3 regions of the Rhodoplanes sp. P11 genome follow, and region 2 is predicted to be linked to each of the others. Evidence: riboswitches for the same ligand, from Rfam matches in the RefSeq annotation. Region 2 holds a riboswitch; each other region holds the start of a gene.

Region 1 (3,249 bases), on a different contig from region 2:
GCGCCTGATCCACCACGCCACGCAGCCGCCGCGCCGCCTGCTCGGGATCGGCGGCGAGCGACAGCGCGGCGATCACCGCGACGCCGTCGCCGCCGGCCCGGATCACCGCGGCCGCATTGGTCTCGTCGATGCCGGCGATCCCCTCGACCGGCAGGCTCGGCGCCCGCCGCCGCAGCACGGCGCGGATCGCCGCGAAGCCCTCCGGCCCCATGGGCGGCGCCGGATTGTGCTTCGACAGGGTGGTGTAGACGCCGCCGACCCCCGCATAGTCGATCAGCCCGACGGGAACGCTCTCGGCCTGCTCGACGGTCTTGATCGAGTGACCCACTATGGCGCCCGGTCCGAGCAGCGCGCGCGCATCCTCGATCGCCATGTCGTCCGGCCCGACATGGACGCCGGCGGCGCCGGCCGCCAGTGCCACGTCGACCCGGTCGTTGATCACCAGCGGCACGCCGAGCGGCGTCAGCACGGCGAGGAGCGCCCGCGCGGTCTCCACCATCGGGCGGGTGTCGCCGCGCTTGTCGCGGAGCTGCACCAGGGTGGCGCCGCCGGCCACCACGGCGCGGGCGAGATCGACGAGGCTGCGGCCGCCGGCCCGCTCCGGGTCCAGGATGGCGTTGAGACGCAGATCGACCGGCATCATTCCACCTTCGCCCGCTCGTGCAGGTCCTTGCTGTCGAGATCCGAGAGCGCGTCGAGGATCGCCACCGCCAGGCTGCCGGGGCCGCTCGACACCACCGCGGCCCGCTCGGCCGCGACGCCCAGCACGACGTGGCCGGCGACGGCCGCCAGCCACGCATCGTCCTCCACCGCCAGGCAGGCGGCGACCAGCGCGGCGCCCGCACAACCCATGGCGGTGATCCGTGCCATCCAGCGGTGGCCGTTGGCGACGCCGGCGAGCCGCCGGCCATCGGTCATGCGGTCGGTGGCGCCGGTGAGCGCCACCACGCTGCCGGCCTCGGCCGCGAAGGCGGCGAGCGCGGCGGTCTCCGGCGGGCCGGCGGGCGCCGCGGCCAGCGACGCGAACTCCGTCTCGTTGAGCCGCACCACCGCCGGGCGGCGGACGAGCAGCCCGGCCGCCACGTCGCGACGCAGCGGCGAGCGGTCGACAAAGACGGGGTCGAGCACCCAGGGCCGAGCGTTCGCCATGGCGGCATCGACCGCGAGATCGATGGCGGCCCGCCGCTCGCCGTCGAGGGTGCCGAGATTGACCAGCAGCGCGTCGGCCGAGCCGACGAAGGCCGCGACCTCCTCGGCCGAATGGGTCATCGAGGGAACCGCACCGGCGGCGAGCAGAACATTGGCAGTGAACGCCTGGGCGACCGTGTTGGTGATGCAGTGGACCCGCGGCCGCCGCTCGCGCAGCCGGGCGAGCACATCGGCGACGCCGTCGAGGACGGCTGCGCCGTCGAGGACGGCTGCGCCGTCGAGGACGGTGCTCCGATCGAGCGAAACGGCATGGTCGACGGGATCGCCGGGTCGCGATCGCATCTCGAGCTCCCTCCGCCGGCATGATCCGGATCAGGTTCGACGGGTTGGCCTGGCGTCGGTTCCGGTGCGGCGGACCTCCGGGTCTGCCTCCGGCCGGCGTTCGCGCCTCTCAGCCCGGCGGCGAGTCCGCCGGACACCCCGCTGAGATTGCGGGACGGACCTTAGAGCATTTTCTCTCCAAGGGAAATCAGCGCGGAATCGGCTCACCACGGCGGCGACCCGGCCGCCCCTGCGCGGGTGCCGTCCGGATCGGCTCCGACGCTTGTCAAAGCGGTGCGGTTTTGCTCGATTGCGGCGACCGTCGCCGGGCGGGCCGGACCACCCAGCCGCGCCGGCACCGGAGAGGCGCCAGGGGAAGGCCATGATTCCGTTCTTCGTGCAGATCAAGTGCAACCTGGGCAAGTCCTACCAGGTCGCCAACGAGCTCGCCGACGCCGAGATCGCGTCCGAGATCTACTCGACCGCCGGCGACTTCGATCTGCTGGTGAAGTTCTACGTCGAGCAGGGCACCGATATCGGCCACTTCGTCAACGAGAAGGTGCAGACCATCCCGGGCATCGTCGACACCCGCACCATCATCACCTTCAAGGCGTTCTGATCCGCCGGCTTGTGCGCGCCGCCGTCAGGCTCCCGCGTCGGGCGGCGGCAGCTTCGGGCGCTCCCGCGCGCGGCGGGCGGCGATCCGCCGCTCGCGCCAGATCACGAACAGGCCGGACAGCACCACCACCACGGCCCCCACATAGGCGTAGACGGTCGGGATCTCGCCGAACGCCGCATAGCCGATCACGAAGGCGAACAGGAGCGCCAGGTAGTCGAACGGCGCCATGATGGAGGCCGGCGCGTAGCGGTAGCTCTCGGTCAGCAAGAGGTGCGAGAGGCCGCCCAGCACGCCGATCGCCACCAGCGCGACGACCTGCGGCAGCGTCGGGGTCTGCCACACGAACGGCAGGATCGCGGACGAGACCACCGTGCAGATCAGCGAGAAGTAGAAGACGATCGACGAGGTCGTCTCGCTGTCGGTGAGGCGGCGGGTCTGGATCACCGCGAGCGCGTTGGTGAAGGCGGCACCGAGCGCGCACATCGCCCCAATGGTGCTCTCGGCCGAGCCGGCCGTGACCAGCCGGCCGAGGTTGAGATACGGCCACAGCATCACCAGCACGCCGGCGAAGCCGACCGTCACGGCCGACCAGCGATAGGCGCGCACCCGCTCGCTCAGCACCAGGGCGGCGAGCGCCACGGTGATCATCGGGCCGGCGAAGCTGATGGCGGTCGCGTCGACCAGCGGCAGCCGCGCCAGCGCCGCAAAGTTGAGGAACATGCCGGCCACGCTGATCGAGCCGCGAGCGAGATGCCCGAGCGGCCGGCGCGTGCGCACCGCCGAGGCGAGCTCGCGCCGCGCCGCGTAGATCAGCACCACCGGGATCAGCGCGAACACGCTGCGGAAGAACACCACCTCGCCGAGCGGCACCCCGGATTCGCCGACATACCGCACCAGCGCCGACATGAACGCGAACAGCAGGACCGACAGGACCTTGATGAGAATGGCGGCGTTCAGGCTCATGGCGGCGGGCAAGGACGAGCGGACGGACGGAGCGGACGACGAGTGACCTGGGGCCACCCTTTGTCGCACGCCCCGGCGAGCCGCGAAACCCGCCGGCGCCGCCGACCACGTGAGACTCGTCGTCGAGACGACGGACTGCCGTCAGCGGCGCTCCGGCCGCGGCGGTCCGTCGACCGGCGGCAGCGACTTGAGGTACT
Region 2 (3,249 bases):
CTGTCGGTGCGCGAGGATGCCTCGCCGATCACCAAGAACACCTCGCGCTTCGTGCCGCACATCATCCTGCCATAAGGGGCGCGCGCGCGGCCTTGCGGCCGCGGGCTCGTGCTGTACTAATCGGGTCATGACCCCGCATCATCGCGCCGGCCTCGTCCGCGGTTCGGCGTCTCCATGAGCGATCGATCCTCGTCCGAGTCGACCTCGCCCGAGCCGAGCCGGCCGGAGACGACGGCATCGCATGACGGCGTGCCGCCCGGCACCACGCGCGTGCTCCTCGTCGCGGCGCTGTCGCTGTTCGCCACCAGCCTTTTCATGCGCTGCGTCGATCCGCTGATCCCGCAGATCGCGACGGGCTTCGGCCTGGACACGGCCACGGTGGTGCTGCTGTCGACCGCCTATGCGCTACCCTATGCGCTGGCTCAGCCGATGCTCGGCAGTATCGGCGACACGCTGGGCAAGACGCGGGTGCTGAAGGTGTCGCTGGTGGCAAGCGCGGCGGCCGGATTTCTCGGCGCGGTCGCACCCGACTTCGCGGTGCTGATGGTGTCGCGCGTGCTGGTCGGCGTGCTGTCGGCCGGCATCTTCCCGATCGCGCTCGCCATCGCGGGGGATCTCGTGCCGGTGCAGCGCCGGCAGATCGCCTTCGGGCGGCTGCTGGCCGCCGCCATGCTGGGCAACGTCATGGGCTCGCCGCTCGCCGGCGTGATCGCCGACACGGTCGGCTGGCGCGGCGTGTTCGCGCTCGTCGCGACGCTCGCGCTCGTCGCCTTCGTGGCAGTGCAGATCGGCTTTCGCGGCCTCGCGCTCGACACCCGCAGCCGCTTCGACGTGCCGACCGTCATGGCCGGTTATCGCGCCGTGCTGCGCAACCCGCTCGCCAAGTTTTGCTACGCGGCGGTGTTCATCGAAGGCGTGTTCGTCTACGGGCTGTTCCCGTTCGTCGCGACCTTCCTGGCGGCGCGGGGCGAGGGGCGGGCGGTGATCGCCGGCGTCGTCATCGCCGGCTTCGCCATCGGCGGCTTCATCTACTCGGCGACGGTGCCGCTGCTCGTCGGCCGGCTCGGCGAGCGGCGCCTGATGCTCGGCGGCGGCCTGTTCATGGCCCTCGGCGTCTCCTCCACGGCGCTCGGCCTCGCCTGGCCGTTCGAGATCGTGGTGTTCATGGTGCTCGGCCTCGGCTTCTACTCGCTGCATGGCGTCATCCAGGTCTATGTCAGCGAGCTGGCGCCGGCCTCGCGTGGCCTCGCGGTGGCGCTGCACGGCTCCTGCTTCTTCCTGGGGCAGGCGCTCGGACCGATCGTGTATCGCGTCGGGTTCGAGCAGGCGGGTGTCGGCCCGTCGACCCTCGTCGGTGCCATGGTGCTGCTCACCACGGCGGCGGTCTGCGCGGCGCGGCTGCGGCGTGTGCCGAAGGTCGGTGACACCGCCGCCTGACGCAGCGCTGCCCTGACCTTGCGGTCGCCGTCCCATTGCGTCATCATCCGGTCACGGCCTGGGGTGCCGCGCGCCGTGCGCGGCTGAGATCACACCCGTGGAACCTGTCTGGGTCATGCCAGCGAAGGGAGCCGCCGATGGCAGCCTCGTCACGTCCTGATTCCGAATCCAAGCCCTCCATCATTGCGTCCGTCGACAGCCCCGATGTCGTGGTGATCGGCGCCGGCGTCTGCGGCCTCGGCATCGCCTGGCGGCTGCGCCGCCGCGGCCTGTCGGTCACCGTGCTGGACCGCGGGCCGGTCGGCGCCGGTGCCAGCCGGGTCGCCGGCGGCATGCTGGCAGCCTGCGCCGAGGCCGAGCCCGGCGAGGAGGCGCTGGTGCGCCTCGGCCGTCATGCCCAGTCGCTGTGGCCGGCCTTCGCGGCGGAGCTGGAGGCGACGACAGGCCAGTCGCTCGGCCTGCGACGCGAGGGCACCCTGGTGCTGGCGCTCACCGCCGACGATCGCGCCCGCCTGACCCATCATCACGCCTTTCAGCAGAGCCTCAGCCTGCCGCTCGACTGGCTGCCCGCCAGCGAGCTGCGCCGCCGCGAGCCGCATCTCGCGCCCGGCATCGGCGGGGCGGTGTTCAGCCCGGAAGACCATCAGGTCGATTCCGGCGCGCTGGTCGATGCGCTCGCGGCTGCGGCCGAGGCGGCCGGCGCGGTCCTGCGGCCGCATACCCCGGTCGCTGCCATCATGGTCGAGAACGGCCGCGCGGTCGGTGTGCGCCTCGACGATGGCACGACGATCCCAGCCGGCACCGTGGTGCTGGCGGCCGGCGCGTGGTCCCGTGGCATCGCCGGCGTGCCGACCGAGGCGCGTCCGCCGGTGCGTCCCATCAAGGGGCAGGTGATCACCCTCGGCATGAACCCGCGGGCGCCGCTGCTGAACCATGTCGTGTGGGCGCCCGGGTGCTACCTGGTTCCGCGCCACGACGGCCGCCTGCTGGTCGGCGCCACCGTCGAGGAGAAGGGTTTCGACACGGCCATCACGGCCGGCGGCGTGCTGTCGCTGATCGAGGCGGCGTGGCGGGTGCTGCCCGGCATCGAGGAGCTGCCGATCCTCGCCACCGTGGTCGGCCATCGCCCGGGCAGCCGCGACGACGCGCCGATCCTCGGCGCGTCGGCCGTCGATGGGCTCGTCTACGCCACCGGCCATCACCGCAACGGCATCCTGCTCGCCCCGGTGACCGCCGAGGCGATCGCCGCCCTGGTGGCCGGGGAGGGGACCGATCCCGCCATCGCCGGGTTCGGCATCGCGCGGTTCGCCGCGCCGGCGGCCGCCGCCTGAAACCACGACATCGGAGTGCCGTGATGACCCAACCGCCGTCGCCGGGCGCCGGCCCGGTGCCGGGCTCCCGCCCGGCCCACATCACCGTCAACGGTGTGCGCGAGCCTCACGCCGCCGCGACGCTCGCGGCGCTGCTCGTCGCCCGCGACATCGACCCCGCAGCCCGCGGCATCGCGGTCGCCCTCGATGGCCGGGTGGTGCCACGCGCCGCCTGGGCCGAGACCCCGGTTGCGCCCGGCGCGACCGTCGAGATCGTCCAGGCACGCCCCGGAGGCTGAGATGACCGACCCGAAAACCCTGTCCGACCCGCTGGTGATCGCCGGGCGGAGCTTCCGCTCGCGGCTCTTTCTCGGCACCGCCGGCTATCCGAACCGCCAAGTCATGCTCGATGCTCTCACGGCGAGCGGCACCGAGATGGTGACGGCGGCGATTCGCCGCATCAGCCTGGCCGGCGAGGAGGAAAGCCTGGTCGAGCTGATCG
Region 3 (3,249 bases), on a different contig from region 2:
GAACCGCGCGCGCGACACCGCGTCGTCGCGGATCTGGGCGGCCGGATGGCCCTTGGCGAGATCGGCGGCGTGCGCCGCGATCTTGTAGGTGATCACGCCGGTCTTCACGTCGTCGCGGTCGGGCAGGCCGAGATGCTCCTTCGGCGTGACGTAGCAGAGCATGGCGCAGCCGAACCAGCCGATCATCGCGGCGCCGATGCCCGACGTGATGTGGTCGTAGCCCGGCGCGATGTCGGTGGTGAGCGGGCCGAGGGTGTAGAACGGCGCCTCGCCGCACTCCTTCAGCTGCTTATCCATGTTGATCTTGATCTTGTGCATCGGCACATGGCCGGGGCCCTCGATCATCACCTGGCAGCCCTTGGCCCAGGCGATCCGGGTCAGCTCGCCCAGCGTCTCCAGCTCGGCGAACTGGGCGCGGTCGTTGGCGTCCGCGATCGAGCCGGGGCGCAGGCCGTCGCCGAGTGAGAACGACACGTCGTAGCGCCGCATGATCTCGCAGATCTCGTCGAACCGCTCGTACAGGAACGACTCGCGGTGATGGGCGAGGCACCACTTCGCCATGATGGAGCCACCGCGTGAGACGATGCCGGTGACGCGGTCGGCGGTGAGCGGCACATAGGCGAGGCGCACGCCGGCGTGGATGGTGAAGTAGTCGACACCCTGCTCGCACTGCTCGATCAGGGTGTCCTTGTAGACCTCCCAGTCGAGCTTCACCGGATCGCCGTCGACCTTCTCGAGCGCCTGATAGATCGGCACCGTTCCGATCGGCACCGGCGCATTGCGGATGATCCACTCGCGGGTGTTGTGGATGTTGCGGCCGGTGGAGAGATCCATCACGGTGTCGGCGCCCCAGCGGATCGCCCACACCATCTTGTCGACCTCCTCCTCGACCGACGAGGTCACCGCCGAGTTGCCGATATTGGCGTTGATCTTGGTGAGGAAGTTGCGGCCGATGATCATCGGCTCGAGCTCGGCATGATTGATGTTGGCCGGGATGATGGCGCGGCCGCGGGCGATCTCGTCGCGCACGAACTCGGGTGTGATGAAGGGCGGGATGGCGGCCCCGAAGCTCTCGCCGTCGGCGAGCGCCGCCTCGGCGCGGTCCAGCATCCGCTTGCGGCCGAGATTCTCGCGCTCGGCGACGTAGATCATCTCCTTGGTGATCACGCCGGCCTTGGCCCATTCGTACTGGGTCACCGGGTGTCCGGGCAGAGCGCGCACCGGCACGTGGACGGTCGGGAAGGCGCGCGCGAGATGCTGGCCCGACACGTTGCCGTTGTCGACCGGCTTCACCTCGCGTCCGACATAGGTCTCGACACCACCGCGCTCGGCCACCCAGGCGGCACGGGTGCGCGACAGACCCTTCTCGACGTCGATCGCGGCGGCCGGGTCGGTGTAGGGGCCGGAGGAATCGTAGACAGGCACCGGCGGCTCGCCCGCCGCCTCGCTCAGCACGATCTCGCGCACCGGCACCGCCAGGTCGGGCGCCGCCTCGGGCGCCGTGTAGACCTTGCGCGAGCCGGCGATCGGGCCGGTGGTGACGGTCGGGATCGAGAGGGCGGTGGCGGGGGTGTGCTTGTTCATGCGGATCTCCCGTGATGGGCATCCGGTACCAGCATGCGTCGGTTGGGATGAGTCCCTGTCCCTTCGCCGGCATGACCCGGATCAGGTTCAAAGGGTTTCCGCGGTGCCGTCGCCCGGATGGGCGAAGGCCGGCGGTGTCTCAGCTCCTTCCGGAGCACCCCTCGGAACGAGCCGCCACTCTAGAGGATGACGGAGACGTGTCAACGCGAGGCGCCGCATGTCGCGCGGCGACGGGCGCGCCGGCGCCGGTGTTCGCCGTCGGGACGCGCGGCGGTGTGCTCGGAGTGGTGGGCGAGCACCGCGCGTGTCGTTCGGCGAAACAATGCGGTCGGCGCGATCCGCGCTCTCAGGCCGCGACTCCGCCGGGCGACGGCGCCGCGATGGACACGTCGGGCGGCGGCCCGAGTGCCCGGTCGAGCGACAGTGCGCTGGCGAAGCCGGGCCGGCCGAACAGCCAGCCCTGTGCCTCGCTACAGCCGGCGGCGCGCAGCAGCGCCACCTGGTCCCAGGTCTCGACGCCCTCCGCCGTGGTGGTCATGTCGAGCGCCTTGGCGAGGTTCATGACCGTGCAGACGATGGCGGCGCAGTCGGAGCGGCTCGACAGCTCGCTCACGAAGGAGCGGTCGATCTTGATCTTGCTGAACGGGAAGAGCTGGAGATAGCTCAGCGACGAGTAGCCGGTGCCGAAGTCGTCGAGCACGATGTGCACCCCGAGGGCGGCGAGCTCGTGCAGCACCGCGAGGGTGCCCTGATCCTTTTGCAGCAGCACCGATTCGGTGATCTCCAGCTCGAGCCGGTTCGGAGTCAGCCCCGAGGCCGCGATGGCGCCGCGCACCACCTCCACCAGGTTGCCGCTGCGGAACTGGACGGCCGACAGGTTGACGGCGAGGCGGATGTGCGAGGGCCACGCGGCGGCGACCCGACAGGCAGCGTCGAGAATCCATTCGCCGAGCGGGATGATGAGACCGATCTCCTCGGCCACCGGGATGAACTTGTCGGGCGGCACCAGGCCGCGCTCGGGGTGGCGCCAGCGCACCAGGGCCTCGACCGCGCAGGGCCGGAAGGTGGCGAGCTCGACGATCGGCTGAAAGTGCAGCTCGAACTCCTGCCGCACCATCGCCTCGCGCAGTTGGAACTCGAACTCGCGCTGCTGGCGCACGTCGGCGTCCATCTCGGGCTCGAAGAAGCGGAAGCAGCCGCGGCCGTCCGCCTTGGCACGGTAGAGCGCGAGGTCGGCACTCTTCAGGATTTGGCTCGGCTCCACGCCGTCTTGCGGCGCCACCGCGATGCCGATGCTGATGCCGATGACGATACGCTTGCCCTCGATCTCGTAGGGGGCGCGCAGCTCGCGCAGCAGGGTGGCGGCCAGCGTGGCGGCGCCAGTGCGTGGATCGCCCGCCGTCACGTGAATGACCGCGAACTCGTCGCCGCCGATGCGGCCGAGCGTGTCGGCCCGGCCGCCATGCCGCCGCAGGCGGTCGGCCACCGCCTCCAGCAGCGCGTCGCCGGCGGTGTGGCCGAGCGAGTCGTTCACCGACTTGAACAGGTCGATGTCGAAGATCAGCACCGCGAAGCCGACGCCGGTCGCCTCCATGCGGGTGATCGACTCCGCCATCCGCTCGCGCACCAGCGTCCTGTTGGCGAGGTCGGTGAGCGCATCGTGCC

Evidence for each region. A riboswitch is a leader RNA that binds a small molecule or an ion and turns the genes downstream of it on or off. The one in region 2 is predicted to bind thiamine pyrophosphate.
Region 1: it holds a riboswitch for thiamine pyrophosphate, as region 2 does, so the genes downstream of both, thiM (hydroxyethylthiazole kinase) here and thiO (glycine oxidase ThiO) in region 2, are expected to answer to the same signal.
Region 3: it holds a riboswitch for thiamine pyrophosphate, as region 2 does, so the genes downstream of both, thiC (phosphomethylpyrimidine synthase ThiC) here and thiO (glycine oxidase ThiO) in region 2, are expected to answer to the same signal.

Annotation. Positions count from the first base shown of each region.
Region 1 is NZ_CAXWGY010000020.1:30,577-33,825, forward strand. Features, by position in the region: gene thiE (thiamine phosphate synthase) at 1-643, opposite strand, end outside; gene thiM (hydroxyethylthiazole kinase) at 640-1,491, opposite strand; TPP riboswitch at 1,480-1,642, opposite strand; gene ACFQUV_RS21820 (Lrp/AsnC ligand binding domain-containing protein) at 1,853-2,089, shown strand; gene ACFQUV_RS21825 (DMT family transporter) at 2,114-3,052, opposite strand; gene ACFQUV_RS21830 (cytochrome c) at 3,194-3,249, opposite strand, start outside.
Region 2 is NZ_CAXWGY010000019.1:360,781-364,029, reverse strand. Features, by position in the region: gene ACFQUV_RS20830 (glutathionylspermidine synthase family protein) at 1-75, shown strand, start outside; gene ACFQUV_RS20825 (MFS transporter) at 175-1,437, shown strand; TPP riboswitch at 1,486-1,584, shown strand; gene thiO (glycine oxidase ThiO) at 1,575-2,768, shown strand; gene thiS (sulfur carrier protein ThiS) at 2,792-3,046, shown strand; gene ACFQUV_RS20810 (thiazole synthase) at 3,048-3,249, shown strand, end outside.
Region 3 is NZ_CAXWGY010000001.1:1,138,126-1,141,374, forward strand. Features, by position in the region: gene thiC (phosphomethylpyrimidine synthase ThiC) at 1-1,584, opposite strand, end outside; TPP riboswitch at 1,625-1,756, opposite strand; gene ACFQUV_RS05065 (EAL domain-containing protein) at 1,931-3,249, opposite strand, start outside.